2 regions of the Fictibacillus sp. WQ 8-8 genome follow, and region 2 is predicted to be linked to the other one. Evidence: predicted binding sites of a transcription regulator. Region 2 holds the regulator's gene; the other holds the start of a gene.
What was found. The regulator LexA, encoded in region 2, represses DNA repair genes until DNA is damaged. The targets are predictions, from matches to a motif close to CGAACATATGTTCG.
Positions count from the first base shown of each region.

Region 1 (16,076 bases), on a different contig from region 2:
GAACCAAAACTGCGAAGAAGGCTCAAAGGGTGATCTTCCTAGAGCTGTAATTCCGTCCTTTGCATACAGCACTTGTGTTTTCGGAATCTCGTTATCAAACGCATAATTGTGAATCATACTCAGGGCGAGCAAGGACCCAATGATACAAAAACCGGTAACAAACAGTGGCTGAGCTCCAATATACCGAAGCGGGCTCACTATTCGCAGCAAAAAGCGCTTGATGATCAGCCAGTAGGGCTGGAAGCTAAAAGAAGATTGTACTGCGGCGGTGGCGGCCATTTCGTTTTGAACGGCCCATTTATTCGTCCACATGGAGCCAAGGACAAAAAAGGCATACATCGGGATGAACACCAGCATCGAAGCAATCGTAAAGACCGCAGGATTTCCGTGCCGGTAAACAAAATTCGTTATGCCGTAAATGTTAAATAATATCTCAATGACGAGCAGGTTGGAGAGCATGAACCAAAGAATCATCTTGGACTGATGAAAAAAGTGAACCAATGTGTTGGGAAGGACGTGATGCAGCAGTATGTATAGCCTTGTCAGACCTTTTGACTTTGCGTTTTCAATATAAGGCTCCTCCCATTCCTCCTCCATATGAAACAGCAAGATCCGCAAAGAGAGGATGATCGGCAATACGCTCAGACAGAGAATGGGCAGGGTATAAGGCTGCTCATTGCCCCAGGAAGCAATATTAAACAGCAAGATATTCGTTTTTTTATAAAACCAGATGATCAAGAACTGCACAAGAACTGCGATCAGAACATCGGGCAAAGATTCAAAGATAAACAAAACAGCTTTAGACGCTTTATACAGTGGCTTTGGAAGCAGTGAGATCAGGATGCTGAGGGCGAGCGCCACAATAATGGCGAGAAAAAGCGCTGAAAAAAGGACAATCATCGAGTAAATGTAGGGTTCTAAAATATCTGGGAAGAGGGTTCGTGATGTGGCTTCGGCTGGATACATGATATTAAAGGGATGGGTCAGGCTGCTGAGCAGCATCTTCAACCCCTCGCTGTATGACGAGATCTTAAACGATGTCCCGTTAAAAGCAAACGGGATGGCGCCCATCAGCAAAATGCCGAGAAGGGACGTGAATAAAGTTATGAAAATACGTTTCATCCGTTTTCAATGGCCTCCGATCAAAAGAAGAATAAATAAGGAGGCACATCTGGTACCTCATTACTACAATTTATTCCATAAATTTACATGTAAATCCTTCTTTTGACAGAAGTTCTTTAGGAAAGCTGTTTTCGTAACCTTTGTTGCTTTTGAGAGTGGTTGATTTCCGTTTCAGGATGCTCGCTTTCCGCGGGGCGGGCGGTGAGCCTTACCGGCGCCAGCGCCGGTGGGTCTCACCTGTCCCGCTAGTCCCACAGGAGTCTCGCACCTTGCACTCCAATCAACTTGTCAATGAAGCCTATTTACAAAAAGATTCCCAAAGCAACAATCTTTTAGAAAAGAGCCTTAGGGAAAGACCTATTCCGAAATACCTGGATCACGATACAGTTTCTCAAACAAGCTCAACAGGCATGGAAAAGCAAGTCGTTTTTTCGTTTCGCCAGTACGTCGTCAAAACCACTTGATTGCCTTTGTGTTCAGCTTCAAATAAGGCATTTTCTTCTTTATCCCGGACTTTAATGTAGCTGGTTCCGTTTCGTTTTTCTTTTTGTTTGTAGTCATAGTTTAAATGCATGAGAGGCACCCCTTTTGTAAAATATTTCTATATAAATAGTTTAGCATAAAAAAAGCAGCGACCCTCCTGCAAGGATCACTGCTGTCATCTTAAAGTTCGAGCTGTTCTTTTAACGTGGTTTGAATCTTGGTTTTCTCGTCTTCCGGCACGATGAGGTAGTAAATGCCGCCGATTCGCTGGCCTTGGCCTTTGATCTCGATGTTTTCTACATTTTTACGTGCGCCTTTATACTTCGATTGAATGTCTTTCATTTCGTCAAACGTCATGTTTGTTTTTACATTAGTGCCGACTACGTCCAGAATGTCGCCCATCTTTGTAACCGAAGAAATTTGAGCTCCTTCGTTGATGATTGCGCTGATCACCTGGCGCTGGCGTTCGTTACGGCCAAAGTCACCCTGTGGATCCTGTTTTCTCATACGGGTATAAGCAAGCGCTTCTTTTCCGGACAGCTTCAGCTCGCCTTTAGGGAACGAGTAGCCATCGTAATTAAACGCCAGACGTTCGTTATCTACAGTGACGCCTCCAAGGGCATCCACGATTCCTTTGAAGCTTTCCATGTTTACTTTTACGAAATAATCGACGGGCACGTCCAGGAAGTTTTCAACGGTCTTGATCGCCATTTTTGTTCCGCCAAATGCATACGCATGGTTGATTTTATCTTCTCGGCCTTTTCCAATGATATCTGTTCGAGTATCACGAGGGATGCTGGTCATAACCATTTTGTTCGTATTCGGGTTCACTGTGACAAGGATGAGTGTATCGGATCGGCCGCGGTCACCTTGCCGTTCATCGACACCCAAAATCAAGATGGAAAGCGGGTCCCCTTTAGAAGGAGTAAGCTCTTCCTTTCGTTTGGAGGAACCGTCCCACGCAGAATTATCATGCATTTTGTTGGCCGTATTTTTCACCGAACCATAAACATAGTAGAATCCGCCTGCTCCAATGAGCAAGAGAACTCCAAGTATAATCAGTGTAACTTTTAAGCCCGTGCGCTTTTTCTTGCGCTGCTGTTTTGCTGAACGTCTGTCCATTTCATCAACCTCTTCTTTATAATAAAAAGCCATTAATGATCGTATTTTATCCAATTTCAATATCTTTTTTAATATAACAGAAAATGACAGGTTTGTTTAAAAATATTTTAAAATTTACACATTCCTCAGGATTGGTTGGAGCCTAAGGTTGGGCACTTCATTAGGCTGGTTGCCTTCAATTTACAAGTTTCCACAAATGACATGCATTATTTGCCATTTATTTTCAGTATAAACCGAACATATATTCGCATATAATAGGGTGAGGAAGGTGATGAATATGCTTCGTGACCGCGGAAAGATGAAATGGCAAGGGATGTTTATGCCTGAGCATGTGAAGGGTTTAAGGGAGTTTGACTGGGATCAGAAAAAGAAGACAAAACCGGAACTGGATGAACAGCAATACGAGCTGATGGAAGAGACGATCTGTGAAGCGATGGCTGAGGATTTGGATCTGTGTATGACCATTTTTGAAAAAGGGGACTTTCATTTATTGATCGGGAAGGTCCATTATGTAGATTCCTATAAAAAAGAGCTGCGCATCGTAGATTTCCACCACGAGGTCCATCGAGTGAAGATGTCTGATCTGGTGGATGTGAAAGTAAAATAAGGGGGAGTAAATTTGGTGCCAGGCACCGCTCTTTGACATATGTCAAAAGCGGGTGCCTGGCACCAATTTTTTATTTCGTTAATGCGTTATAGATGTTGGCTTCTCCAGACCCGAATAGTGGATCCTGTCCCACTTTTCCGAGATCGACAGCTGTCTGGCGCAGCTTGGCCTGAACTTGTGCTGGCGAATATTCAGGATGCTGTGATTTGATGACCGCTGCGATACCGGCTACTTTCGGTGCAGCCATGGAAGTACCGTGAAGAAGGGCATAACCTTTTAAGTTTCCTGTTACATAGGGTGCCAGATAGGTTGGCCAAGTTGAGAATGCGCGGTACATAAAGTCACGCTTATCAAGATAGTTTCCTTTTGGATCCTGGCGATATAGGGCATCGTATTTCGGGCCGTTGTCACCGCCAGGAGCTGCTACATCAATCACACTTCCATAGTTGGAATAGAACGCAATTTTGTCCTTAGACCACTCGTTGGAAGAGGATACTGTTACGACTCCAGGAACCTGTGCAGGTGCTACACGGGATGGCCCTTTAATATCCAATCCGTACGTTTCCTTCCAGTAAGCTTGCATATCATGGATGTCGTTCAAGTTGCGGGAGTCATTGCCGGCAGAAACGACAACCGTCACACCTTTTTGCGTAGCGTACTGCATGGCACGGTGATAAGCAACCATGGAAGCGGAATCGCCTTTGTCGCCAAGATTGTTTGCCATCCAGCGCCATCCGCCAAGGCTCATGTTGATGACCTCAACTCCATCGTTCGCTGCAGACACGATCGCATCGATAATCCATGATTGCTGGGCACCGCCTGTAGCACCGAAAACCCGGTACGAACGTACGGTTAAGTTCGGGCCAACGCCGTATACTTTACCGTTACCAGCAATGGAACCGGCTACGTGTGTTCCATGGCCGTTTTGGTCCCGGGCATCTTTCGTGCCAGGCACAAAGGTTTTACTGCCGGCAAGATCTGCATTTTCTTTTAAATCAGGGTGATTGAAGTCCATTCCGGTGTCGATGATCCCGACGACCGTGTTATGGTTTCCTTTGTTGATTTTATAGGATTTAAAATCGTTCGTGATCTTCTTTATATCCCACTGGAGATCATGGTAGTTTTGGCTAGGATCGTTCCAGTCGGGCTGCGGAATGGATGTAATGGGTTGTCCGTCAGCTGGATTTGGATCGTCTTCCAAATAAACTTCCAATTCTTTGTCCGCGGCTTGTACATTTGAATCTGCCTTCACTTTGGCAAGAAAATCAGGGGAGGATGATTTGGCTTCTACAACACCAATTTCCTCAACGACACGTTCCACAGAACCGCCGGCTTGTTCAATTTTTGCAGAAAGGTTGGAAGGGACGTTGTTGCCTTTATACGTTAGAAGATAATGCACCTGTGAGGCTGATTCCTCAGCGCTGGCAGGCTGGGAAACAAGTCCCGAAAACAGTGAGAATGACAGGGCTGAGCACATTGAAAGTACAGCAAGCTTTTTCTTCAAATTTCTATCCCCTTTTCATCAATATTAGACTGCAGTTAATAATTTATCAAAAAATATCAGAAAATTGTGTCGAATTACTTTGTAATAAAAAATTTTATTTCGACAATACGAAAAGTGGGGTTACAAAATTGGTGCCTGGCACCAAAATATTATTTAGCAAATATATGATTGCCGATTCGGGTAACGCTTGGGCGTGAAAAGATCCAGTTGTTCGATGCAAGGTGAGGATTGTAATAGAAAATAGAACCGTGTGTAGGGTCCCAGCCTTTCATGGCATCAATGGCAGCACGATAGGCGGAAGAGTTAGGAGAGATATTATACTGTCCATCATGGACGGCAGTGAAAGCGTTGGTCTGGTAGACGACATTAAACGTATCTTTTGGAAAACGTGAATCTTCAAGGCGGTTTAGGATGACCGCAGCTACGGCGACTTTCCCAAGGTAGGATTCCCCGCGCGCTTCTCCGTTGACTACCCTTGCCATAATTTCGACATCGTTTAACTTACCGAATGTGCGCGGGCCGGCAACTCCGTCAGGTACAATGCCAGTGGCCAGCTGAAAATTAGCAACAGCATACTTTGTGAGAGGTCCATAATAGCCGGTAACAGGACCATGAAAGTAGCCTGCATTCTTCATGCGGCTCTGCAGGGTCTTGACCTCATTGCCTGTACTTCCCTTACCCAGCGTTTGTGCGTACGATAAACTTGGTGTTGCGGCTAGCGTGAATACCATAACAATCAGAATCAGCATTTTTTTTACCATCTTCATCAAAACACATCACCTCTCGCTATTTTTTGCACTACCATTTTACAGTAACAAACAAATAGGAAAATATTATCCATCAATGGGTTTATTTTATAGTAAGCAAGAAGTATGCTTTTTAAAAAATTGGTGCCAGGCACCACAAATTACACAAGTGTGTAATTGAGGTGCCTGGCACTGTTTACCGTTTACAGCATGATGCCGCTTTTTAGTTCCTGGACAATATTTGGAGGCTCGTTTCCGGTAACTGCAGCGACCAGGTTTTTGGCAGCGAGCATGGCCATATCGAACCTCGTCTGGTGAGTCGCTGAACCGATATGAGGCAGGGTCACCACGTTAGGAAGCTTCAACAGCGGATTGCTTGTTGAGACGGGTTCCTGGTCAAATACATCGAGACCGGCAGCCAGGATTTCTTTGTTTTGAAGAGCTTGGATCAAGGCGTTTTCATCGACCGTCTGTCCGCGTGAAGTGTTGATGAAGATGGCGGATTTTTTCATGAGTGCAAATTGCTCTTGACCCATAAGGTGCTTCGTCTCCTGAGTAAAAGGAACCATTAACAGTACGAAGTCTGAAGTTTGCAGCAATTCCTCCAGCGGGACATAGTCAGCATCCAGAATCTTTTCTGATCCAGGTTTCCTGTGCCGGTTATGATACTGAATGTTCATATTAAAGCCGAATTTGGCGCGCTTTCCAATAGCCTCGCCAATTCTGCCCATGCCGATGATACCCAATGTTTTTCCGTGAACATCGACACCGAAGAGCGGTTCATCGTCTTGATCCTCCCACTTCCCGTCCTTCACCAGCTTGTCCAGCTCGGGGATGCGCCGTGCTGCGGAAAGCATTAAGGCCAGAGCCAGATCAGCCACCGTTTCATTGAGAACATCAGGGGTATTCGTACCCATAATGTTCCTTCTTTTCATGGACTCAAGGTCAAAATTGTTATAACCGACGGAAATATTACTGATGACTCTTAGCTTTGGGGCATGATCCAGCAGTTCATCATCAATCTTTTCCCCGGTAATGAGCAGCCCTTCTGCATCCTCCAACCTTTCTAGCAGTTCACTTCTCGTTATCGGTGCAGAACCTTGCCATTTTTCGTATATGCAATGCTCTGAAATATACGCTTCTGCCTCAGCAGGGATAGGTCTTGCGAGAAAAACTTTCGGTTTCAATAGCGCTCCTCCTTATCCTTATTCTTGAATAGGATTCTTGACGATAAACCAATAACATAATGCCGCACAGCCTGCGATCAGACCGCCGGAGATAAAAGCAAGGGAGTAGGAGCCTGTAGCATCTACAATCATTCCTGCTATGACAGGGGAAAAGGCTCCTCCAAAATAGCCGCCGAAATTTTGAATGGCACCGACTGATGCAACCATGGAAGGCGGTGCGATATCACCCGCAAGCGCCCATGCACTTCCCGTCATTGCTGAAATAAAACAAAGAGCAAGCGTTAACAGTGTGAGCGTCATGGCAAGTCCTGTCACGAACGGAACGGCACAAACCACTATGGCCGCAGAGATGGCACTGATACTTATGAGAGCACGCTTTGCTTTAATGGGTGAAGTAACTTCTTTATCCACGAGCTTTTTCGTAAGGTATCCCCCGAAAATATTTCCGAAAATCCCGCCAAGCCATGGAATCCCGGCATAGATCCCCAGTTCTTTCAATGAGACATGATGGACGTTTGTTAAAAAGAGAGGAAGAAAGACAAGGAAGATATTCCAGATCCAAATGGTACAGAAAAAGCCAAGGATCATCCCCCAAACGCTTCGATACTTGAATAATTCTCCCCATTTAATTTTGGATGTTTGAATGCTATGTTCCGAACCAGCGCCTTCCGATTGTATATATTCCAGCTCCATCTCGGAAAGCTTGCGGCTTTTGTCCGGATTTTTATAAAAGATGAAAAATCCGATGGCAAAAACTATGCCGATGGCACCCGTGATATAAAAGAGGGCTCTCCAGCCAAAAGTTACCATGAGAAAAACGAGTAATGGCGGTGCTATAGCGGGTCCCCACTTGGAGGACGAGTCCCATATCCCAGTCGCAAGCCCTCTTTCCTTTTTCGGAAACCAATAAGAAGTAATCTTGGCCATGGTCGGAAAACATGGAGCTTCACCGACGCCAAGCAAAACCCGTGCCATGATAAAGGTAGACATTTTATGTACTGCCCCAGTCAGCATGGTAGCGCCGCTCCACCAAATCAATGCGATTGTATAGACCCTTTTCGTTCCGAAACGGTCGATCAGCCAGCCGGAAGGGAGCTGCATCAGCGCATAACTCCAAGAAAAAACGGTTCCCAGCAATCCGATGTCTGTGGCAGTAAGCCCGAGTTCTTTCATCATTTCTGGAGCTGCTATGGAAAGATTCGCCCGGTCAAGATAGTTGATGATACCCCCGATCAACAACCAAACAACAACCGTCCAGCGAAACTTCCGTGCGAAATTCACCGGCTTAGCTTGCTTTGTCTCAAGTCTTGCTTCCATACCCAATCCCTCCTTGTTTTTTATAAAACGCCAAAATGGCAGCGCTTTCAAAAGATAAAAAGTAGAGCGTAAAATCTGGCTTTTATGTATAAACAAAGAGGTAAATGATTTATTTGTTTTATAATATAAAACTAAGTTTTGGAATAGGAACAAAAAATAAACAGATAATTCTATCTATTCTGTCAGTTATCTTATTATGATGATGAGCTCTTGTCAATAGGGATAAAGTTTGGCAGTGAAAGTTTGATGTTAAAAGATTGGTAGGGTGTCGTTGATGTGGTGCCATTGATGTGGTGCCAGGCACCGCCTTTACATACTTGTGTAACGACAGTGCCTGGCACCTAAAAAAATTTCCCTTTGACATCTTAATTAGGAGGAATTATACTGTGTGTAACCGGTTACACAAGATTGACGATTTTTTATTACAACAGTATGTAACCGGTTACACATATGAGTAGACATTCAAAACATAACTTTCTTTATAAATAGCATTTTATCGGAGTGTTTGATTATGGCAACCATTAAAGACGTCGCGAAACAGGCAGGTGTTTCAGTTGCGACGGTGTCCAGGGTGATGAACAGCAATGGGTACGTGAATGAAAATACGAAGAAAAAGGTTGATGCAGCGATCCAGCAGCTGAATTACAAGCCAAACGCGGTAGCCCGAAGCCTTTACAAAAAAACATCGAAAACCATCGGGTTAATTGTGCCAGATATAGTTAACCCATTTTTCCCGGAGCTTGCTAGGGCAGTGGAAGACACGGCCCATAAGCTGGGCTATAACGTTGTCTTCTGCAATACCGATGAAAACGCAGAAAAAGAAGAAGACTATCTTGAGATTCTGCTTCAAAAGTATGTTGACGGCCTTATTGTCGCTTCCAATACGCTGACTGCTGAAAAAGTGAAACAGCTGAACATTCCGGTTGTTAGCATCGACCGTAAAATCAACGCAGACATTCCTACTGTAGTTGTTAAAAACAAAAGCGGTGCACAAAAAGCGGCTAGCTTTTTGAAGGGAATGGGATGTAAACGAATCGCCCATCTGAGCGGACCTGAGCATATTGATAACGCGATGGAGCGGCGTGCCGGATATCTCGAAGAAGTTGGAAGCGAACTGTGGTTCGACAGCAGCTATATCGAGGACGGCAACTATGATATGAAGACAGCGATTAAGGCGACACTTCAGCTGCTGAACCGCCACCCTGAGATCGACGGAATCTTTGCAGGCAACGATGTGATGGCCATCGGCGCGATCAAAGCAGCCCATCAGTTCGGAAAGAAGGTACCCGAGGAGTTGGCCATTATCGGCTTTGACGGTATTGCATTATCAGAAGCAACAACGCCAGAGCTGACCACTGTTGGGCAGCCGATTTACGACATGGGAACAATCGTTGCTGATCTTCTTGTGAAGCTCATTGAGAAAAAGCCAGTGGAAAATACCTTCTATGAATTGGATGTTGAACTAATCGAACGAGAATCAACGCGGAAGGTCTAGGATGGTGCCAGGCACCGAATCAATGACACCGAAACAAACACAATCAAACAAAAAGGTGGGCTAGCAATGGCAGCTAAGATTACGGTAGTGGGAAGCATCAACATGGATCTGGTGACGATTTCGAACAAGGTTCCGAAAATGGGGGAGACGCTCCTCGGGCAGGAGTTTAAAACGATTCCTGGCGGAAAAGGGGCAAACCAGGCGGTGGCTGCCGCAAGACTTGGAGCTGATGTCCGAATGGTGGGCTGTGTAGGTGACGATGTTTTCGGCTCTGAGCTTGTGAATCACCTTAATAAGCAGGGTGTAGACGTAACAGATGTAGAGCAGGTCTCCGGATCCACGGGAACAGCCACCATCCTTGTATCAGAAGGTGATAACAGCATCATCGTCGTGCCGGCCGCCAATCATCAAGTGACGCCTGAATTTGTCGAGAAGAAGCGTGAGATAATAGCCGGCAGTGATTTTCTCCTTGTTCAGCTTGAAATACCGCTGGAAAGCGTTCAGAAAGCAGTGAGCATCGCCAAGGAAAACGGCGTAAAGGTAGTCCTGAATCCTGCTCCTATTCAGGAGTTGCCTGAAGAACTCCTTCGGGAAGTCGACTACATCACACCGAATGAACACGAGCTCGAATTGCTGCTTCAAGGCCGCGATGAGCAGCTCATCAAGGAAAAGGTCATCGTAACGAAGGGCTCAAATGGCCTTACTTTTTATAAAGATGGAGAAGAAATCAACGTCCGTTCTTACAAGGTGGATGTTAAAGATACGACAGGTGCTGGCGATTCCTTCAACGGCGGATTAGCAGTTGGGTTAAGCCAAGGATTGTCACTGAAAGCAGCCTGTAAATTTGGCAATGCGGTTGCTGCCCTTTCGACAACAAAGCTCGGTGCACAGACCGGCATGCCAACCAAATCAGAGGTAGAGCAGTTCATCGCAGTTAACGGCTGAACCGGAATTTTTTCTAATCAAAAGACAGCATGAGGAAGAGGTGGTGCAGATGAAAAAACAAGGGATATTGAACAGCGAGATTGCTTCGGTTCTCGCACGAATGGGCCACACAGATACGATTGTCATCGCAGACTGCGGCTTACCGATTCCGGACGATGTTAAACGCATCGACATCGCCCTGACGATGGGTACACCAGGCTTTTTGGAAACGCTGCAGGCGGTCGCGGATGACATGCAGGTGGAGGAAGTAACGCTGGCTCAGGAATTGAAGGAGAACGAAGCGTATCTCAGCAAGGTCCTCGAAGCGGTGCCTGGCACCGCGCAAAATATGGTCTCTCATGAAACGTTCAAGGAATTAACGAAGAATGCGAAAGCGGTCATCCGTACGGGTGAAACAACGCCTTATGCCAACATCATTTTACATGCGGGGGTGATTTTCTAATGAGTGACAAGACACTTGTTCATTTAACAGGTATCTATAAATCATTTTCAGATGTTCATGTGCTGAAAAATGTGAGCTTTGACGTGCAGACTGGCGAAGTTCATGCTCTCATGGGAGAAAACGGCGCAGGCAAATCAACACTGATGAAAATTATGGCCGGCATCTATGAACGAGACAAAGGGACAATCACAGTAAAAGGGAAGGACGTACATTTCTCCAATCCGAAAGAGGCAGAGGAGATGGGGATCGGCGTCGTGCACCAGGAGCTGAATATCATTCCTTACCTGACCGTGACGGAAAATCTTTTCCTGGGAAAAGAGCTGACGTACGGCAAGACTGGCATTTTACGGACGTCCGATATGCGAAAACGAACGAAAAAAGCACTGCAGCAGCTCGGAGTGGAAATCAATCCTGATGCGGTTGCCGGCGAGCTTTCGGTCGGACAGCAGCAGATGATCGAGATCGCCAAAGTGCTTGAAACAAATTCGGACTGCATCATCATGGACGAACCGACAGCCGCACTTACCGACCGTGAAATCGAAGCGCTTTTTGCCGTGATTGAAAAGCTGAAAAAGCAAGGCGTCGGCATCGTCTACATCTCCCACCGGATGGAGGAAATCTTCCAGATGTGTGACCGGATCTCAGTTCTTCGTGACGGTGATTTTATCGGTACGAAAATCGTTAAAGAAACGAATTTTGATGAGATTGTTTCAATGATGGTCGGCCGACAGCTTGGCGAGCGGTTTCCTGAGCGGAAGGCGAAGATCGGCCCGGAACGGCTGAGAGTGGAAGGACTTTCTAGAAAAGAGCACTTCGAAGACATTCACTTTGATGTCAAACAGGGAGAAATTTTGGGTGTAGCAGGCTTGATGGGTGCGGGCCGGACCGAGATCATGGAAGCCATCTTCGGCTATAAGAAAAAGGATGGCGGCAGCGTTTATCTCGACGGCAAACCGATGAACATCTCGAAGCCATCAGATGCGATTGAGGCCGGATTGGCCTTTGTCACAGAGGACCGCAAAGATAAAGGGCTTGTTGTAGGGATGACCGTTCGTGAAAATTTCACGCTAACCAATTTGAAAGCGGTGTCAAACGGCGGTGTGATCTCCGCAAGTGCCGAACAGAAAGAAACGGAGCGGCTCATTAAAAAACTCCACGTGAAAACGTCCGGCGGGGAACAGATCGTCAAATCGCTGAGTGGTGGAAATCAGCAAAAGATCGTCATCGGAAAATGGGTGAACAATCAGCCGAAAGTGTTGATCTTGGACGAGCCGACCCGTGGTGTGGACGTTGGTGCGAAAAAAGAAATCTATCAGATTATGAATGAACTGACGGAGCAGGGAGTGTCCATCATTATGGTATCCTCCGAGCTCCCGGAAATTTTAGGAATGAGTGACCGGATCCTCGTCATTCATGAAGGAAAAATCAGCAGGATTCACAACCGCGAAGAAGCGGATCAGGAAAAAATCATGCATGCTGCAACAGGAGGGATGTAACATGTCAGCCTCAACACGAAAGATTAGTATATTTCAGAAGCTCGGTCCGCTCATTGGACTCGTCATTATCTTAATTGTTCTATCCATCTTAAGTCCGGAGTTCTTCACGTTAACGAATATCCTCAACGTGCTTCGGCAGGTCTCCATTAACGCGCTCATTGCGTTTGGACTGACGTTCGTCATCTTAACGGGAGGCATCGACCTTTCCGTTGGTTCGATGCTGGCACTGTCCGGAGCGATCACAGCCGGACTGATGGCTGGCGGAACAGACCCAGTTCTCGCAATGCTGGCAGGTCTGGCTGCGGGTACTGTAATGGGAGCCATCAACGGAATCATTATCAGCAAAGGGAAAGTGGCGCCGTTCATCGCGACACTTGCGACGATGACCATTTTCCGAGGTTTGACGCTCGTTTATACCGAGGGAAAACCGATCACCGGCCTCTCGGATGATATGAGCTTTGTCTTGATGGGACGTGGGTATTTCCTTGGAATTCCTTTCCCGGTCATCTGGATGCTGCTCGCGTTCGCGGTCCTCTGGTTCATCCTGAAAAAGACGACCTTTGGAAGAAGAACGTACGCAATCGGTGGAAACGAGGAAGCATCATTGCTTTCAGGTATTAAAGTCGGCCGAATCAAAGTCATGATCTACTCGCTGACAGGGTTGCTGTCCGCGTTTGCCGGCATCATTTTAACGTCACGTCTGAATTCTGCACAGCCAACGGCAGGTACAGCGTATGAACTCGATGCCATCGCAGCTGTTGTACTGGGCGGGACAAGCCTTTCCGGTGGTAAGGGATGGATTTTCGGTACATTAGTCGGTGCCCTCATCATTGGTGTACTTAACAACGGCTTGAACCTATTAAACGTTTCATCCTTCTATCAGCAGGTGGTTAAAGGCGGAGTAATTCTGCTCGCAGTGCTGATCGATCGGAAGAAGGCGGCTTAGATTATTCGAGGAGGTTCGGTGCCAGAGGTTCGGTGCCAGGCACCGCAATTACACACTTGTGTAACGCCGGTGCCTGGCACCAAACAAACTGCAAACAAAAAAAAGGGAGGATTTACGATGAAAAATATGTTTAAGGGTTTAATTATTCTCGTCATTGGGGCTTTGATGCTTACGGCTTGTTCCACAAAAGCGCCGGGAACAGATGACAACAAGAAAAAGGGCAAGGGTGATCTAAAGATTGGTCTTTCCGTTTCAACATTAAATAACCCATTCTTTGTTACGTTAAAAGAAGGGGCTGAAAAAGAAGCAAAGAAAGCTGGCGTACAGCTGAAAACAGTAGATGCACAGGATGATTCTGCCAAGCAGGTCAATGACATCGAAGATTTGATCCAGCAAGGCGTGGATGTGCTTCTAGTGAACCCAACAGATTCAGCAGCGATCTCTTCAGCGATTGAATCAGCGAACAGCGCCAACATTCCGGTCATCACGGTTGACCGCAGTGCAGAAGGCGGAAAAGTCGTTTCTCACATTGCATCAGATAACGTTAAAGGCGGCCAAATGGCCGGCGACTATATCGCGAAGCAGCTTAAAGGAAAAGGTAATGTAGTAGAGCTTGAAGGAATCTCTGGATCTTCTGCAGCGCGCGAGCGTGGAGAAGGCTTCCATAAAGCAGTCGATAAAGAAAAAGGCATTAAAGTTGTAGCAAAACAAACAGCAAGCTTTGACCGTGCTAAAGGATTGAACGTAATGGAAAACATCCTGCAAGGCAACAAAAAAGTAGATGCGGTGTTTGCTCATAACGATGAGATGGCGCTCGGAGCGCTTCAGGCATTGGAAGCGGCCGGTTTGAAAGACGTCGTTGTTGTCGGATTTGATGCAACGGACGATGCGCAAAAAGCAATCAAAGAAGGCAAGATGGCGGCAACTGTTGCACAGAAGCCTGACATGATCGGTTCCGAGGCGGTTCAAACAGCGGTCAAAGTGAACAAGGACGAAAAGGTAGAGAAGTTCGTTCCAGTCGATTTGGATCTAATTACGAAATAACAAAAAACGGTGCCAGGCACTCCAATTACACAAGTGTGTAATGGAGGTGCCTGGCACCACTACTTTTATCCCCAAACTTTTTCTCGCTATTTCCGGGGAAATTCCCCGAATTTTGCAGGAAAACAGTCCTTCATTTTCGTATATTACTATATTAGATGACATGGAAAGTGAGTGGGTTGTGTATGGCTATCGGGAGAATCATTTATTATCATCGCAGAAAACAGAACAAGACACAGGAACAGCTATGCCGGGGATCGGTTGTGCCTTTGCCGTCATAACCAGCTGACCACGCTTCAGAAAAAAGACGCTGAAGAATTCCTGCATTTGAGCAGCGGCCGCCTCAAACTCTGGAAGGCGATTGTTGAGCAATAAATATCGAAGCCCGCATAGTTCATACAAATAGATCATGTCCGTACACTGTATGTAATCCTTCTGCTTCTCCAGCACACTGAAGAGCTGATCGGCCGTGTCTTTTTGCAGCCGTTCCTTGTGCTGGCCGTCACTGATCAAGGTTTCTGCGATGTGTTTTGCAAGTAATCCTTGTGAAATCGCAAGTAAACTATGTCGAACCGCAAGTAACGGGGCCAATATCGCAAGTAAATTCCTCATTTTCGCAAGTAAAGCGTGTCGAACCGCAAGTAACCAAAAAGCCAGCCTGTCATTTACCCGGCTGGCCCCATATTTAATAAGTAAATTAGCTGCTGGCATCACTTTTAGACCTGAAAAGTTACTCATCTACTAAAATAACGAACTTTTGCTGCATCAATCCAAGCTATTTTAGCTTATTACTGCCCTTTAACAAGTTTCGCTCCAGCTTAAATGTCTTTCCTTCACTCTTAAACACTGCTGATTCAACAGCTGGCCGAATTACCAGGTTATCAAGAAGCAGTTCGTGTCCCTTAAATGGCACACTCAGCTCATGCACGCCCTTACTTACATAAAATGGAGTATCAAAGTTTACGAGAGTGAGGAAATCGCTGTCTGGAGAAGGTTTAACTGACGCTGCACTCACAGTTCTGCCATCAATCTTCGCTCCTAGCTTACCGGCATGACCAGCCTCTCTTACTAAAGCACTGGACAATAGAAAGACACCAGCCTTATCAACAGATATTTTCTTACTTACCACATCTTGATTATCCAGTTTCATCAGCTTCGCGCTATAAGAAGCATCACCGGTCCATGGACTTTCCGGTGTCACAATCTCCGGCTTACCCAATACAGACTCAAAACTCTCGGCTTCCTCAACAACCGCGGTATGTCTATCCACCGTCTTCGCATCCAGCAATTTCGCGGCCAATGGTATTTCATTTACCGTCTGAATCGCCATCAAGGCTTCAATGGTAGATTCCGCACCGGAGTTCCAGTTCACTTTTCCGGTCACGCCGTTCAAGCCATCATATCCACGGCCGGTCGCAGGATCATACATAACAGCGCCGGCATCATTATTCCCGGTGAACCACGAGGCGGTTAAGCCAGCATATTTCGCGTACTTCGGATCTTTCGTCGCATGGTACACTGCGGCGAACCCTTGCGTCAGCATGTTCACGCCATAAGCAATCTGTTCATCCTTTGCCATTGTCGGTGCCATTTCCTTGATCATGCCCGTAACGAGGAGGTGGG
Region 1 covers NZ_JAMXKG010000001.1:746,116-762,191, reverse strand. The annotation lists gene M1K46_RS03710 (ABC transporter permease subunit) at 1-1,122, opposite strand, end outside; gene M1K46_RS03705 (hypothetical protein) at 1,514-1,696, opposite strand; gene M1K46_RS03700 (LytR family transcriptional regulator) at 1,786-2,727, opposite strand; gene M1K46_RS03695 (YolD-like family protein) at 2,999-3,334, shown strand; gene M1K46_RS03690 (S8 family serine peptidase) at 3,405-4,838, opposite strand; gene M1K46_RS03685 (cell wall hydrolase) at 4,988-5,605, opposite strand; gene M1K46_RS03680 (2-hydroxyacid dehydrogenase) at 5,788-6,771, opposite strand; gene M1K46_RS03675 (MFS transporter) at 6,790-8,088, opposite strand; gene M1K46_RS03670 (LacI family DNA-binding transcriptional regulator) at 8,600-9,583, shown strand; gene rbsK (ribokinase) at 9,650-10,528, shown strand; gene rbsD (D-ribose pyranase) at 10,578-10,970, shown strand; gene M1K46_RS03655 (sugar ABC transporter ATP-binding protein) at 10,970-12,466, shown strand; gene rbsC (ribose ABC transporter permease) at 12,468-13,412, shown strand; gene rbsB (ribose ABC transporter substrate-binding protein RbsB) at 13,530-14,456, shown strand; gene M1K46_RS03640 (hypothetical protein) at 14,655-15,164, opposite strand; gene M1K46_RS03635 (hypothetical protein) at 15,229-16,076, opposite strand, start outside.
Region 1: the regulator LexA is predicted to act here: its motif matches at 2,962-2,975, upstream of M1K46_RS03695 (YolD-like family protein).

Region 2 (16,076 bases):
AAATATACAGTCGACCGGTTAGGTCTTCAAACCGTTAAAGAAGAGCTGGAAAACCGTTTAGGCTGGAGTCTGGATGAAGCGAAAGACTTTTCTTTTGAAGATAATGGAGACCGGTATGGCTGGGTACAGGGTGTGCAGGAGAATTGGCATTTTACTCTGTTTGTTGAAGGCGGCCGTATCGCGGATCTTGAGAACTACAAGCTGATGACCGGTTTAAGGGAAATCGCAAAGGTCCATACAGGGGAATTCCGTTTGACCGCCAACCAGAACCTTATAATTGCCAATATTACGAGAGAGAAGAAACAAGAGATTACAGAGTTGTTGGAACAGTATGGAATGCTCGACAGCCAAAAAGTTTCTGCGATCCGGCGCAATTCCATGGCTTGTGTGGCCCTTCCTACTTGCGGTCTAGCCATGGCGGAGGCAGAACGCTATCTTCCGGTGCTAATGAACAAGATCGATAACATAGCTGAAGAAAACGGCTTGAGAAACGAAGAGATTACCGTTCGGATGACGGGTTGCCCCAATGGATGTGCCCGCCATGCGCTAGGTGAAATTGGGTTTATCGGTAAAGCCCCAGGAAAATATAACATGTATTTGGGTGCAGCGTTTGACGGCAGCCGATTGAGCAAAATGTATCGTGAAAACATAGGGGAGGAAGAGATTTTAAAAGAATTGAAGATGCTGTTCCCTAGATTTGCGAAAGAACGCGAAGAAGGCGAGCACTTTGGAGACTTTGTGATTCGTGCGGGCATTATGGAAGCAACGACGGACGGTACAAACTTTCATAATTAATATTATCCTTATAACTAAAACAGCGACCCAGCCATGTTTGCGGGGTCGCTGTTTTTTGCTTTTCTTTATTGAAGTGTTCGATATACACCGATTACTTTACCAAGGATGGTCACGTTTTGCAGCAAAATTGGAGATAAAGCGGCGTTTTCCGGCTGCAGGCGAATGTGGTCTTTTTCTTTAAAAAAGCGTTTTACAGTCGCTTCATTTTCTTCTGTCATGGCCACAATGATGTCACCGTTTTCAGCTGTTGGCTGCTGCTTGACGACCACGAGGTCCCTGTCGTAGATGCCAGCTTCTATCATACTGTCTCCTTCTACAGTTAACATAAAAACATTATCGTCTCCTACAACGTGTTCTGGCAATGAAAAATATTCATCAACGTTTTCGATTGCTGTAATCGGTGAACCCGCGGTAACTTTACCGATGATCGGTACATTAACTGATCGCGTTCTGTTTATGATCTGATCTGATTCGAGGCCGAGCACTTCAATGGCCCTGGGTTTGGTAGGATCACGCCTGATCAGTCCCTTTTTCTCAAGCCTGGATAAATGGCCGTGTACGGTTGAGCTTGAAGCCAGTCCAACTGCTTCACCGATTTCCCTGACTGATGGTGGATAGCCTTTCGCGTTTACTTCTTCCTTAATAAAATCCAGGATATCGATTTGTCTTCTGGATAATTTTGTCATGATTACACCTCATTCACTGAATACTCTTGAAAAAAGTATAGCATGCAGGAACAAGATATACAAACATAAGTTCGAAGAAAACCCTTGTAAAGAACAGGTGTTCCTATTATAATGAAAATTAATAAGAACACATATTCGCAAAGGGGAGATATACGATGAAGGGATTTTCACCGGTATTTATGCTATTATCTATTGTTGCAGCAGGTTTTATTATGTTCGCTTATCAGTCTCACGCAGAAGGATCCAGAGAATATATGGAGATTACCGTTAATAAAGGTGATTCACTTTGGGAGATCGCCGAAGAATATACGAAGGACAAAGGTTCAAATTGGGAATTTGTCAACTGGGTTGAAAAGAATAACGGAATACAGGCAGGAACCATTACCCCAGGACAGAAATTAACGATACCGATCAAGGCAGAAGAAGACAGGTGAGGCACAATTGAGATCGATCATTTATTGCAGAGTAAGCACCGAAAAGGAAGAGCAGACATCCTCTTTATCCCGGCAGGAAGATGAATTGAGACAGCTGGCAGTGAGCCATGGGTTCGGCATTGTCTCTGTTATAAAAGATAGAGAAAGCGGATACAGCCTGGAACGGGATGGTTTGTTTGAGGTAATCGAGCGGGCCCAAAACGAAGAATTTGATGTTCTTCTTGTAACGGATGATACCCGCTTAGGCAGGGGGAACGCCAAGATCGTTCTTCTTCACGAACTACAGAAGAGGAGCATTAAAGTTTATACCTACAGCAGCCAAGGGGAATACCATCTTTCCGAAGCGGAGTCTATGGTGCTTGAAATCGTTGCCGTTGTAGAGGAATATCAGCGCAAGCTACATAACTTAAAGATAAAAAGAGGAATGAGGAAGGCTGTTCAAAAAGGCTATAAACCACAAAAGAATTTAAAGAACATCCATCATGGAGGAAGAGACCGGAAGGTGCTTCCGGTTGATGAAATCATCCGGCTTAGAGGAATGGATCTTACGTTTGCAGAAATTGCCGTTACGCTAAGGGGTTTTGGATATGAAGCATCAAAAGCGACAGTTCACCGCAGGTATAAGGAGTATTTAGAAAGTGCTCCGACTGGAAACTCTACTTAATATTCGTTACGATAGGGATATCGAAGAAAAAGGAGAGGTGTTCCATGCTTACACCAGATAAACTGGAACGGATAAATTTTCTTGCCAAAAAATCTAAACAAGAAGGTTTGTCAACAGAAGAAGCCAAAGAACAAAAGCAATTAAGGGAGGAGTATCTGAAAAACGTCAGAACTTCTTTTCAAAATAGATTGCATTCATTGAAGTTCATTGACCCTGAAGGCAATGATGTAACACCGGATAAGCTAAAAGAAAGTAAAAAAAGCCAGAACAATATGAAGCATTAAGGAAAAAGTCCTGATTTCAGTACAAAGAAATCAGGCTTTTTTGTTGTTGCAAAATTCAGAATTTCGTATATACTGTTATATAACAACTGTGAAAGGGGAGAACACCTTGGCCTTTTCAATAACGGATTCTGTGGTCAGACTGTATAGTGAGATCGATCTTAATGAAGGTGAGGCACTCCGGTTATATGCGCGATATGCCGGCAGTGCAAGCAACGGCGGATACTCATTAGGCGTCATCCCAGCTCAGCCGGCAGACGGTGATGATATTCAGGAAATAAGCGGATTGAAATTTTGTATTAAACCGGATGACCGCTGGCTCGTAGATGATATGAAACTGGACTATGACGAAGGGGAAGATATCTTTTATTGTGAGTTCCCTGCGTTAAACTAAATAAAGGAACCTGTATTATAACAAAAAGTTATAAAGTTATAATGCAGGTTTTTTTATTTGTATCAAAGAAAGATTTTATGGGACACTATTGGTGGGCATTGTGCTTGTATAAAATGTCCAATATGTTTATGATGGTATCGAGAAATCTTTTACATATGTAGATGAAGGGATGATTAAATAATGTCTACTGCTTCAATTGACCAATTATCAATCAACACTATCCGTACCTTGGCTATAGATAGCATTGAGAAAGCCAAATCTGGACACCCTGGTATGCCAATGGGTGCTGCACCGATGGCTTACAGTCTTTGGACGAAATTCATGAATCACAACCCGGAAAATCCTGAATGGTTTAACCGTGACCGTTTTGTGTTATCTGCAGGGCATGGCTCCATGCTGCTTTACAGCCTGCTTCACCTTTCAGGCTATGACTTGTCCATGGAAGACTTAAAACAATTCCGCCAATGGGGAAGCAAAACGCCAGGACATCCTGAGTACAAACATACGGCTGGTGTAGATGCTACAACAGGACCGCTTGGACAAGGGATCGCGATGGCTGTAGGTATGGCAATGGCAGAACGCCATCTTGCTGCAACTTACAACAAAGACGGCTTTGAAGTTGTTGACCACCATACGTACTCTATCTGTGGAGACGGAGATTTGATGGAAGGCGTATCAGCTGAAGCTGCATCTTTAGCAGGTCATCTTGGACTCGGAAAACTTGTTGTTCTTTATGATTCAAATGATATCTCTCTTGATGGAGATCTTCATCTTTCGTTTTCTGAGAGTGTAGAAGACCGCTTTAAAGCATATGGATGGCAAGTACTTCGTGTAGAAGACGGAACAAACCTTGAAGAGATCGAAAATGCGATCGCCGAAGCAAAAAAGGATACTTCACATCCGACGTTAATCGAAGTGAAAACAGTAATCGGATACGGTTCTCCTAACAAGTCCGGTAAATCTGCTTCTCATGGTGCTCCTCTTGGATCAGATGAAGTAAAACTGACAAAAGAAGCATACAACTGGGTGTTTGAAGAAGACTTCTTCGTACCTGATGAAGTAAGTGATCACTTTGCTTCATTGAAAGAAGATAGCAAAAAGAAAGAACAGGAATGGAATGAGTTATTTGCACGCTATGAAAAAGAGCACAGTGAAGCTGCAGCTCAATTGAAAACAGCGATCGATAACAAATTACCAGAAAACTTTGATGCGAATCTTCCTGAATTTGATAAAGCTGTTGCGACAAGGGCTTCTTCAGGAAAAGCATTGAATGCTTTTGCAAAAAATATTCCATGGTTGTTTGGAGGATCTGCTGACCTTGCAGGATCAAACAACACGATGCTTACTGGAGAAACAAACTTCAGCCGTGAAAATTACAGCGGCCGCAACATCTGGTTTGGAGTAAGGGAATTTGCGATGGGTGCAGCTGTTAACGGAATGGCGCTTCATGGCGGACTGAAAGTATTCGGTGCAACGTTCTTCGTATTCTCAGACTACTTGCGCCCGGCAATCCGTCTGGCTTCCATCATGAAGCTTCCGGTAACCTATGTGTTTACCCATGACAGTGTAGCAGTTGGTGAAGACGGCCCTACCCATGAGCCGGTAGAACAGCTTGCGTCACTCCGTGCGATGCCTGGGCTTTCTGTCATCCGGCCAGCAGATGCATATGAGTCTGTTGCTGCGTGGAAGCTGGCTCTTGAAAGTGTAGATCAGCCAACTGCACTAGTATTAACAAGACAAAACCTTCCGATTCTAGAAGGGACAAAAGAAAGTGCATATGAGAATGTCAAAAAAGGTGCATATGTTATTTCTGAAGCTGAAGGTACACCTCAAGGGTTGCTGCTCGCTTCTGGTTCTGAAGTCAGCTTGGCGATCGAAGCACAGAAACAATTAAAACAAGAGGGAATCCAAGTTTCTGTTGTTTCTATGCCTTCATGGGATCGTTTTGAAAAGCAATCTGCAGAATACAAAGAGAGCGTTCTTCCTTCATCGGTAAGAACAAGACTCGGTATTGAAATGGCGGCATCTCAAGGCCTTCACAAATATGTTGGTTTGGATGGCGACACAATTGCGATTGACAAATTTGGCGCTTCAGCACCTGGAGAAAAAATCATTGCTGAATACGGCTTTACAGTCGAAAATGTATCCAATAAATTAAAAGCTTTATTGAATAAATAAGCTGTATAAACCCCGGAGAATATTTTCTCCGGGGTTTCTTTTTCGACAAAAGAAGTGGCCTCATGCTACAGCATAAGACAAGTATTTTGTAAAGAATCCATTATACTAATTGTAAAAAAGGGAGAGAGGTGGCGGTTTTGAGAGAGTATTTGATCTATAAGATAAAGGAAGATGTCGCCGAAGAGTATTTTGGGAAAGAAATCAAACTCTTTCAGCTGTTTTTGGAAGAATACAAAACCTTTACTCAGCAAAAAGAAGTATTGATGAAACAAATCCTTTACATCACCTCTCCGCTTCAGCTGAACCCTCTTCAATCGTTTATAAAACAGATGCTGCTCTCATCAAAAGGATTTCAGGCGGAAGTCCACTCTTTCCTTCTGGAGTGTGAAAAAAGCTCTGCGCGGCTCAGTTTTTCAGAACGTTATATGCTTCTTCAAAGCGTAGGCAGTTTTGAGGCGGAAACAGCCATTTTTGAAAACATACGAAAGTTTGAACGCTGTTTTTTTGCGATGGATTTTAAGTATTACCGCTATGGCTGGTTGAATCCGTTAAAGGCTAGGTCAGGCTATGGGTCATAAATATTTTGGCGTGTATCTTGTAACTGATTGTCTTTTTATAGTAAACTAGTGCTAGACAACACGAAGGAGGAAGTTTTACTATGTTTTATTATATCCTTGTGGGCATTTTAGCGCTTCTTGCAGGAGTAGCAATTGGATTTTTCATTGCCCGCAAATACATGATGAATTACCTACAAAAGAATCCACCAATCAATGAAAACATGCTGCGTGTGATGATGATGCAAATGGGTCAGAAGCCGTCCCAAAAGAAAATCAATCAGATGATGAAAGCAATGAACAACCAGATGAAGTAAAAGGCCCGTACCAGCAGGCTTTTTTCATCAATTAAGATTAATCAGTTGATCATTCCTTAAGTCATTGGTTAATTTTTCTTATATCACGACAACTACCACTTTTTCTGCGTAAGATTCAGCAGAAGGGTGGTTTTTTTAATGAAATTAGAAGATTAATGGAGGAGTATTACTAGCAATTGAAAAAGGAAGTTGATTTTCTTTCAGTTAAAGGAAATTAATTCCTTTTATCGAATGGAGTAGATATAGAGCCGAGTCGGCTAGACGTATAGGTTTTACTTTACAGGGAGAAAAGTGAGTTAGTTAAGGATGGGGGAACTCTATGATAAAAATTTATTTGCATTTATACTCTAAAGGCGAAGACCATGGAGATGCTGGATATTACGAATTTCAAACTGTCCCATCGCAGGGAGAATACTTAACTGACAATGAGAATCTGTACAAGGTTGAGATGGTAATTCATGCTCCAGGAAATGATTCAGCTGCAGCTGAAATATTTGCTGTTAAAGTGGATTTAGAGGAAGAGTTGTCGGAGAATATATCTTAGTTATATATTAAAGAAAATGAGGGCAGGTAGAACGACGATCGCAATCGCTCACCGTCTGTCCACTATTCAAGATGCTGATCTGATTCTTGTTCTTCATCAGGGAGAGATTGTGGTAAGAGGAACTCATCAAGAACTGGTGGAAGCACGAGGCTTATATCACAAAATGTATTCCCTTCAGCTAAAAGGAAAGCTCTTCTATGATGCCAGATGATCCTCCCTGAGGAATTTTTCTTCATTTTCATTGAACTAGCGGTCTTAAATCTATAAACTAAAAGTATTACATAAAGAGGAGTAGACTTGATGGCAGACTTGAATATATGGCTGGCTTTTGGAGCTGGTTTACTGTCTTTTATCTCCCCGTGCTGCCTGCCGCTTTATCCGGCTTTCCTTTCTTATATCACAGGAATTTCAGTCAGGGAGATCAAAGAAGAAAAGGGAATGAAAAGAAAACAAGCCATGCTGCATACGGCTTATTTTTTGCTCGGTTTTTCGATCGTTTTTATCGTCCTGGGGTTATCGTCTTCATTCATCGGCAATATCTTTGTTGAATACAAAGATTTTCTTCGCCAGTTCGGAGCGATTATCATTGTCATCTTTGGCTTGATCATTTTAGGCTTATTGAAGCCGGCGTTTTTAATGAAGGACAGAAAGCTGGCTTTCAGAAACAGGCCTGCGGGATACATGGGCTCCATCTTGATTGGAATCGGTTTTGCTGCAGGATGGACACCTTGTACAGGCCCGATTCTAGGTGCAGTGATCGCTCTGGCTGTGTCCAATCCAGGAGCGGGCATGCTGTATATGGCTTTTTATGTTCTTGGTTTTGCGGTTCCTTTTTTCTTTTTAAGTTTCTTTTTGGATAAACTAAGCAGCATAAAGAGATATAATGTTCAAATAATGAAATCTGGCGGTTTTCTTATGGTCGCTATGGGGGTCATGTTATACTTTGACTGGATGACCAAGTTCACTTCGTTTCTCGTAAATCGCGTTTTTGGCGGCTTTCAAGGATTTTAAGAAGGATCACTCCTGGAAAGAAAGCAGCAACGATCTTATTTTAAAAACAACAACAATTTTTTGAGCCATCTGAATAAGAAAGAAGGAAAAGATTTTGTTTTTTATTGCAAGCAGTATACTGGCAGCCGTCATGGCTGTCACCGTTATTTTTGTACGTTTGAAGGCTACGAAAAAACCTGCCTCACTTAAAAAGATTATACTTCCTCCTTTTTTCATGTCCACCGGGTTTCTCATGTTTGCATTTCCTGAGTTCCGAGTTACCTGGTGGGAGGCAGGGGAGGCGTTCCTGGTGGGCTGTCTCTTTTCCATATTTCTTATAAAAACAAGCAAGTTTGAAAAGAGGGGAGGGGAGGTCTATCTTATCCGCTCAAAAGCTTTTGTGGCGATTTTGATTGCTCTTTTCCTCATACGAATGGCGATGAAGACGTACCTTGGCCATCAGATCTCCTATACAGAAACGAGCGGTCTGTTTTTTATCGTGGCGTTTGGGATGATTCTCCCCTGGAGAGTGGCGATGTATTTCGGATATCAAAAAGTGCTGAAATCATAAAAAAACTCGATCACCAAATGGTGATCGAGTTTTTTTATCCTAAAAGGCTCTTATAGGGAGAGAGGTCAATGTGCTTTTCGTTTAACTTTTTGATAAGCCATTTATGATCTCTTTTCGGTGTAGCGATAATGTATCCCCGTACTATAAGATCCTGCGTCATCACAGATGCTTTTTCCTGTATGGCAAGTTCGCCGATTTTTCCTGCAATCTTTTCACGGGCAACATCACGGAAAAGTTCGGGAACAGGTGTGACGAGTTCCTCCAAAAAGGCCTTTTGCGGCGGAGTCCATAAATGGATCGTCTCCTGGATATAGTAATCCTGCCAGTCCAAGATTGATTTTCCGTCTTCTTTCGGAAGCCGTTTCAAAAACTTTCGAAACATAAAATAACCGCCGATCGCAAACATTGAGATTAAAAATATTGTCCAGGCTGCAATGAATAGAAAAAAACCTGCAGACATGCTGTCCACCCCGATCAATAGGTTTCTTCAACCTTATAATGTATTCTCTAACAATTATATCTTGAGAAACAGGACGAAATCAATAAACATCTGGAAGTGTGTGAAGAGGGGAGGGAAAGATCGATTACGGGAAATAATTTATACGACAAAAAATGACATCCTCCACAGGATTATAACAGTTCGAAAATGGAACTATAACAGTTTATTCATTGGTACAGAAAGTTATTAACACTATAACAGGTCTTGTTGTGGATAACTGTAAATAATTTAAATTGTGGATAAACCTGGGATAACTAAGCCTGCATAAATATTCATATGTGCATAAACGCTTGGATAACCTGCTGGAAAAAGAAGTATACCTCCCTACCGTTTATGGATGCTGGGAAATAATGATCATGGCAGCAAGCGGGATGGCTTGACTTCACCTTAAAAATCACGTTACATTATCGGACAGAGAGTAATCTATTATTTTGGAGGTGCCGTACATGCGGTTAGCGGACAAAAAGGTATTGAGTCTTGTACATCATGAGTTTGAAGATCTGGAATTATGGTATCCTATTCTGCGTTTGCGGGAAGAAGGAGCTCAAGTCGATCTTGCCGGGGAGAAAGCGGGAGAAACCTATAAAGGAAAATACGGAGTACCTGCGGAATCGGATTATTCATTTGACGAGATTGATCCCTCAGACTATGATGCTTTACTCGTTCCAGGCGGGTGGGCACCCGACAAACTGAGACGTTTTTCAAAGGTTATAGAAATCGTTCAGCATATGGAAACTCATAAAAAGCCAATCGGTCAAATTTGCCATGCCGGATGGGTCCTGATCTCTGCAAAAATGCTTCAGGGTAAAAATGTAACGAGCACACCCGGGATAAAGGATGATATGGAGAATGCCGGAGCAGTGTGGCTGGATGAGGCAGTAGTCGTTGATGGCCACCTGGTCTCAAGCCGCCGTCCGCCAGACCTGCCGCCATATGTGAAAGCATTTGCTGATGTACTGGCCGGTGAGTATAACTAACAATAAAAAAAGAAGGCGGCATCTGCCGTCTTCTTTTATATTTGGTTCATTCATTTTCAATGGCGGGACCATGTGGGAATCGAACCCACCGGAGACGGCACGCGCCTCCCAAGAGGTGTTGAAGACCCAGGCGAGCACCAGCTGCACTTCTGGCCCCGTGGAAGGAAGTTATTTCTTAACAAGTTCTTCCTCAAAGTAGAATGTTGAAGGATTTTCTTTCACAATGTAAGAATAGCGTTTCATGTTCTTAATAAACTTGCATCGTAAAACAGTGACCATTTCATCGGTAGCTTTAATTTTTACGGATTCACCGGCGGCAAACAGATTATTTTTCAGGTTGGTTCTCTCCCTAATTCGTAATAAAGTATTGCTTCAGCCCTAAGTAACAAACAAAAAGGAAAAAAAGAGTGAAAGTTTCACTCTTTTACTACCTTCCAGTCATAAAGTTCTTCAATCTGACAATCTAATTCTTTTGCGATGGTCATAGCATTGCTTAGACTCATTACTTTTTTAGACTGGTAATCGTTTAACTGGTCAACAGAGATATTGGTTTTTTTTGAAAGAGCTTGGATCTTCATGTTCTTATCAGCAATTAAAGATTTAAGATTGCTTTTTTTAGGTTTATAAACGTTCAAAACGCCACCTCACTTTTAAATAGTATAACACAATGGCAATGGAATAGATAGTTTCACCCGAATAAAGCTTCACCGCAGAAGCCTGTCTGCAAATAAAATGGTACGATATGATAAGAAAAGAGAAAATACAGGGAGGTGTCTGCGATCGGAGCACAGCATATTACGATTGGAATTGCCGGCCATATTGACCATGGGAAAACAGCACTGACGAAGGCGTTGAGCGGCGTGGATACTGATACGTTAAAAGAGGAAAAAGAGCGAGGCATTACAATTGAACCCGGGATCGCTCATTTTCACCTCGGTGATGGAATCCAATCAGTTATCATTGATGTTCCTGGGCATGAACGGTTCATCCGCCAGATGATTGCTGGCTCAGCAGGAATTGATATGGTCATCCTTGTGATTGCAGCAGATGAAGGAATTATGCCGCAAACCGTTGAGCATCTTGAAATTCTTCAATTTCTGGGAATCACGAATCTAGTTTGTGCAGTTTCCAAGGCAGATAAGGTTAATGAAGAATGGAAGTCATTGCTCCTCGAAGAGATCGAAGAGATGATGAAGAGCTTCTCGTTCCTTAACCATTCTGTTCATTTTGTCGACAGCTTTTCAGGAACAGGGTTGGAAGAACTGAAGTTGGAACTCCTCGGCATGGCGGAAAACGTAACCGCTAAAAATGTCTGCGGTCCATTTCGGCTGCCGATCGACCATTCGTTTACTGTAGCAGGACAAGGAACGGTTGTAAGAGGAACGATTTTAGAAGGTTCCGCCTCTGTCGGTGACACACTGCAAATGGAGCCGGGCGGAGATATAGTAAAAGTAAGGCAGCTGCAGATACACAACAGACAAGTGGATTATGCCCTGGCGGGACAAAGGGCCGCCCTGAATGTCGCGGGGATCAAGCATGAGGATGTTAAAAGAGGGCATGTTCTTTTTTCTCCAGGAGAGTATCAAGTTACGGATACATTGGACATCATGCTGCTGTTAACCAAGAATCATAAGAAGATCAAGCAGCGCCAGCTCATCAAATTTTACATAGGAACTACAGAAATCATGGGTAAGATCGTATTCTTTGACAGAAACGAATCTACTGAAAAAGCGGGAGCTGCTTATTGTCAGGTTCGGTTAGTCCACCCGGTCATAGCCAAGCGGGGTGACCGGTTCATTTTGAGGCGTCCTTCTCCTGAACAAACGATCGGCGGCGGAGAAGTGATCGATCCAAATGGTGGAAAATACCGGTTTGGAGAGGAGACTGTTGCATTCCTGAAGGAGAAAAAAGAGGGTGCTCCAGAAGAATGGATCATCCGTCACCTGCAATCACATCATTTGCTGCACGTGGATGAGATGGCAAAATTGACGGGCATCCCTGCCGTTCTGTCTGGCCATCTACAGCGTTTACTGGCAGAAAAGCACATCGTTGAGGTTTCTTCAGAACAATATGCACTTTCAGAGAGCGTTTCGGAGATAAAAAACAGGATCGTAGAAGAAGCAGCTCGCTTTCATCAGCTATATCCTTTGCGGGAAGGGTTGGATAAAGCCGAACTTCTACAGCGGCTCAAAGGATATCCTGCCTTGCTGATTGAATATGTTTTAAAAGAACTGCTCCATGAAGCTGCATTGCGGCAAAATCAGAATCTGATCGCAAAAAGCAATTTTCAGCCGGAGATTCCAAATCAATGGAAAGTGCGTTACCAACAGTTGGAGCAAAGGCTGTTTCAGCAGGGAATTGAGTCAGATCCTTTTGATCAGCTTTACGAACAGGCTGGACTGCCGAAAGGAATGCGACTGGACATCTTATCCTATTTGCGACGCACAGGCCAGGCTGTGCAAGCAGGGGGAGACAGGCTGATCCACAGCAAAGCCCTGAATTTGCATATGAAGACATTAAAGGAGAACTGTGCACCGTCCTTTTCCATACAGGAAGCAAAAACGGCATTGAAGGTATCCAGGAAATTTCTTATTCCGTTTCTTGAATTACTGGATCAGCTGGGATATACAGAACGTGCAGGTGATCATAGAAGATGGAATAAGGCATGAAAAAAACTCCGCAGTAATCGGAGTTTTTTTAAGGTTCAATGATGATCAATCTTTCTTTTCGTTCAGTAACACTGCCGATCTTTGCTGCTTGCTTTAATCCTGCGCTATGCAGATCTCTAAGATAAGCATCGGCCTGGTTCTCCGGCAGACTGACTAATAATCCGCCGGACGTAACAGCATCACATAATATCCATTGCTGTGTTTCTGTCAGCGACTCATCATACCTGATCAAATCTTCAATCCATTGATGGTTCGCTTTCGTGCCGCCTGGGACGACTCCCTGCATGGCAAGTGCTTCTGTTCCTTCGACGACCGGTGTTCTGGAATAAGAGAGAGCGACCGAAACTGATTCACTGCCTTTAGCCATCTCACTGGCGTGTCCCAGCAAACCAAATCCGGTCACATCGGTCACAGCATTAGGCTGATAGTTAGCAAGGCATTCTGCCGCGGTTTTGTTCAATGTGGCCATGATCTCCGAAACATACCGGACTTGCCCCTCATTAAAACGGTTCTGCTTGATGGCGGTTGTCTGAATGCCGATTCCGATCGGTTTTGTAAGAATAAGAGCATCGCCGGGCTTTAATCCTACATTTTTGTAGATCTGCGCCGGGTGGGCAAAGCCTGTAACAGATAAGCCGAATTTTGGCTCCTGATCATCGATGGAATGTCCTCCAACGATAAGAGCACCAGCCTCTTGCACTTTGTCGGCCGCGCCTTTTAGAATCTCCGCTAATACTTCATGGCCCAATTTTTTTAGCGGAAAACCGACAATATTTAAGACGGTTTTTGGGGTGCCGCCCATCGCATATACATCGCTTAAAGCATTGGCTGCAGCAATTTGTCCGAACATATACGGATCATCTACAATGGGTGTAAAGAAATCTACGGTTTGAATCATGGCAACTTCTTCACTCAGTTTGTATACTCCTGCATCATCAGAAGTTTCCAGGCCGACGATCAAGTTAGGGTCAGCTTCTCTTTCTGGTAAATGGCACAAAACTTGTGCCAGGTCCTCGGGACCGATTTTGCAGCCTCAGCCGCCTTTGGTTGAAAACTGGGTCAAACGGATTTTATCCTGGCTTGTCATGAACTCCACCTCCTTAAATGTAGTATAAACATTTTTGAGGCGAAGTGCGAAAAAGTACAATTAAAAAAAAGAGAAAGAAGAAAGGAGCAGGAACGTGAAGGAAAAGTTGAGGAGATTGCCTGCTGTGAATGCTGTTCTACAGGCCAAAGATTGGCAGGCGGAGAAATTGGAAGTTCCGGCAGAAATAATTACACGATGGGTTCAGGAAGAAATCAGTAATCTCCGGGAAGCCATACTGAAGGGCAGCTATAATGGAAAAGCCGAAAATACAGAACTACTATCCCGGGTATGTGAAGCAGTCAGCCGCAGGCTTTACGAAGAAGGTCCCTATTTGTTGAAGAAAGTAATCAATGCAACAGGTGTTGTTTTACATACGAATCTAGGGAGGGCAAGGCTGAGCAGAGCTGCCGCAGAAAGGGTGGCCGAGGCTGCGTCTTCCTATACGAACCTTGAATACAATCTTGAAGAGGGATCGAGAGGATCTCGGAATGAGGTTATTGAGAAGCAGATCACATCCATCACTGGCAGTGAAGCGGCATTGGTGGTAAACAATAATGCCGCAGCCGTTTATTTTATCCTGAATGTTTTAGCGAAAGAGAAAGAAGTTATCGTTTCGCGGGGAGAGCTTGTGGAGATTGGCGGCTCCTTTCGAGTGTCATCCATCATGGAAGAAAGCGGTGCCCGCCTGATTGAAGTGGGCACGACTAATAAAACGCATATGGCAGATTATGAACGAGCGATCACAAGTGAAACGGCTATGATTATGAAAGTCCATAGCAGCAATTTCAAAATGAGTGGCTTTACAAAAAGTATTCCTGCAATCGAACTGCTGAAATTGAAAGAAAAAAATCCGGGACTTATTTTATATGAGGATATGGGGAGCGGATCGCTCTTTCCGTTCTCGCGGTATAAGATCGGAGACGAACCTGAGATAAAGCCAGCCGTTCAGGCAGGAATTGACTTGATCTCTTTTTCCGGGGATAAATTGCTTGGCGGCCCTCAAGCGGGGATTATCGCTGGAAAGAAGGAATTAATAACCGTATTAAAAAACCATCAGCTTGCGAGGGTGCTTCGTGTAGATAAACTTACACTTGCTGCTCTGGAAGCCACTTTGCTCGCTTATCATAATGATGAGAAAGCGAAAGAGATTCCTGTTATCCGGGACATGCTGAGAACACAGGAGGAAATTCAGACACAGGCCGGAAGGATTGCAAGAAAGCTGGAAGGCACGTTCAATTGTACGGTGAAAAAAGGGTTTTCCATGCCGGGAGGCGGAACGATGCCGGATGTGCTATTGCCTGCCTATATAATAGAAGTAACGGATCGTAATCTGTCACCCTCTGAGCTTGCGGAGAAGTTAAGAAAGCAGAGAGTTCCTGTGATCGTAACGGTAAGAAACAATAAATGTGTCATCGATCCGAGGACTTTGGATGAAACGGATGAAAAGGCTCTGATTCAAACGTTCTTAAACCTAAACTAAAAGCCAACGCTTAGGTTGGCTTTTAGAGGAATTACATTTTTCCGCCGTGCTTCTGGCGGGTGTGGTTTCTGTTTTTCACTTTTTTTGATCCGCTCAGCGGTTCAGGCTGTCCTGGATTTTGACCTTTTGGGGCATTTTTGCGAATATCATCAAACCTATTATGCTCTGTCATAAGACCCTCCGTATTGAATAAATTATTCTTTGTTTTGGCATAGTAAAGACATTATGACATCAAACAAAGGAGAAAGAACAATGCCGTATCACAAAGATAAACAACAGGCTTTTCAAGATGCAGAAAAAGGATATTCTCAGGCAGTTTCTGCAAATCAGCTCATTCAAACCCAAGCTGCCGATTATGGCAGAAGGGTAAAAGAACTGAAAAAAGAAGCAGAAGAAGCACTGCAGCAGATCGATAATGCACTCGAAGTGTCCTCTGAACATCAAAGACAGCAGCTCGAGCAGTACCGTTCAGAGCTCCAAGGGTTTATTTCACAATATAACAGCTGATTTATTTTCGTTTTTTTGTCTTTTTATTGTTCTGTTTCTGTGCCTCTGTCAAAGGTTCGTTGGAAGCGTGAAGCTGTTCGTTGCCAAATTCCGTCTCATATCCTGCGCCGCCGCCTTGAGCTTTAGCTGCATTCATTCCCGGACGGATATGATTCGCTTTCCCTTTTGCTTTTGCCATAAGATCCACCCCCCTTGTTCCTTTAGTGTGTGCAGAACAAAGAAAAAAAGCACTCCCTAATTCTGGAGTGCTTTTTATAAAAGAACAGACTATTTTTTCCTGAACCAGTCGACAAGCAGCCAGAGACCGCTTAAGCCAACCAATACATAAATGATTTGCGTTAATGCGGAACCGCTTCCAAAAATTGCGGTAACTACGTTAAAATCAAATAAACCAATCAGACCCCAGTTCAGTGCTCCGATAATTGCAAGAAGTGTAGCAAGCTGTTTTA
Region 2 covers NZ_JAMXKG010000007.1:5,828-21,903, forward strand. The annotation lists gene cysI (assimilatory sulfite reductase (NADPH) hemoprotein subunit) at 1-795, shown strand, start outside; gene lexA (transcriptional repressor LexA) at 861-1,481, opposite strand; gene yneA (cell division suppressor protein YneA) at 1,637-1,915, shown strand; gene M1K46_RS16100 (YneB family resolvase-like protein) at 1,923-2,579, shown strand; gene M1K46_RS16105 (DUF896 domain-containing protein) at 2,624-2,863, shown strand; gene M1K46_RS16110 (iron-sulfur cluster biosynthesis family protein) at 2,970-3,254, shown strand; gene tkt (transketolase) at 3,435-5,432, shown strand; gene sirA (sporulation inhibitor of replication protein SirA) at 5,570-6,010, shown strand; gene M1K46_RS16125 (YneF family protein) at 6,091-6,303, shown strand; gene M1K46_RS16130 (hypothetical protein) at 6,623-6,847, shown strand; partial or broken gene M1K46_RS16135 (hypothetical protein) at 6,855-7,058, shown strand; gene M1K46_RS16140 (cytochrome c biogenesis protein CcdA) at 7,148-7,858, shown strand; gene M1K46_RS16145 (CcdC family protein) at 7,950-8,408, shown strand; gene M1K46_RS16150 (DUF2621 domain-containing protein) at 8,443-8,868, opposite strand; gene M1K46_RS16155 (type 1 glutamine amidotransferase domain-containing protein) at 9,354-9,884, shown strand; tRNA gene M1K46_RS16160 (tRNA-Sec) at 9,945-10,041, opposite strand; gene M1K46_RS16165 (helix-turn-helix domain-containing protein) at 10,301-10,519, opposite strand; gene selB (selenocysteine-specific translation elongation factor) at 10,655-12,553, shown strand; gene selD (selenide, water dikinase SelD) at 12,582-13,640, opposite strand; gene selA (L-seryl-tRNA(Sec) selenium transferase) at 13,735-15,120, shown strand; gene M1K46_RS16185 (small acid-soluble spore protein P) at 15,152-15,292, opposite strand; gene M1K46_RS16190 (hypothetical protein) at 15,373-15,627, shown strand; gene sspO (small acid-soluble spore protein O) at 15,629-15,805, opposite strand; gene M1K46_RS16200 (DUF378 domain-containing protein) at 15,895-16,076, opposite strand, start outside.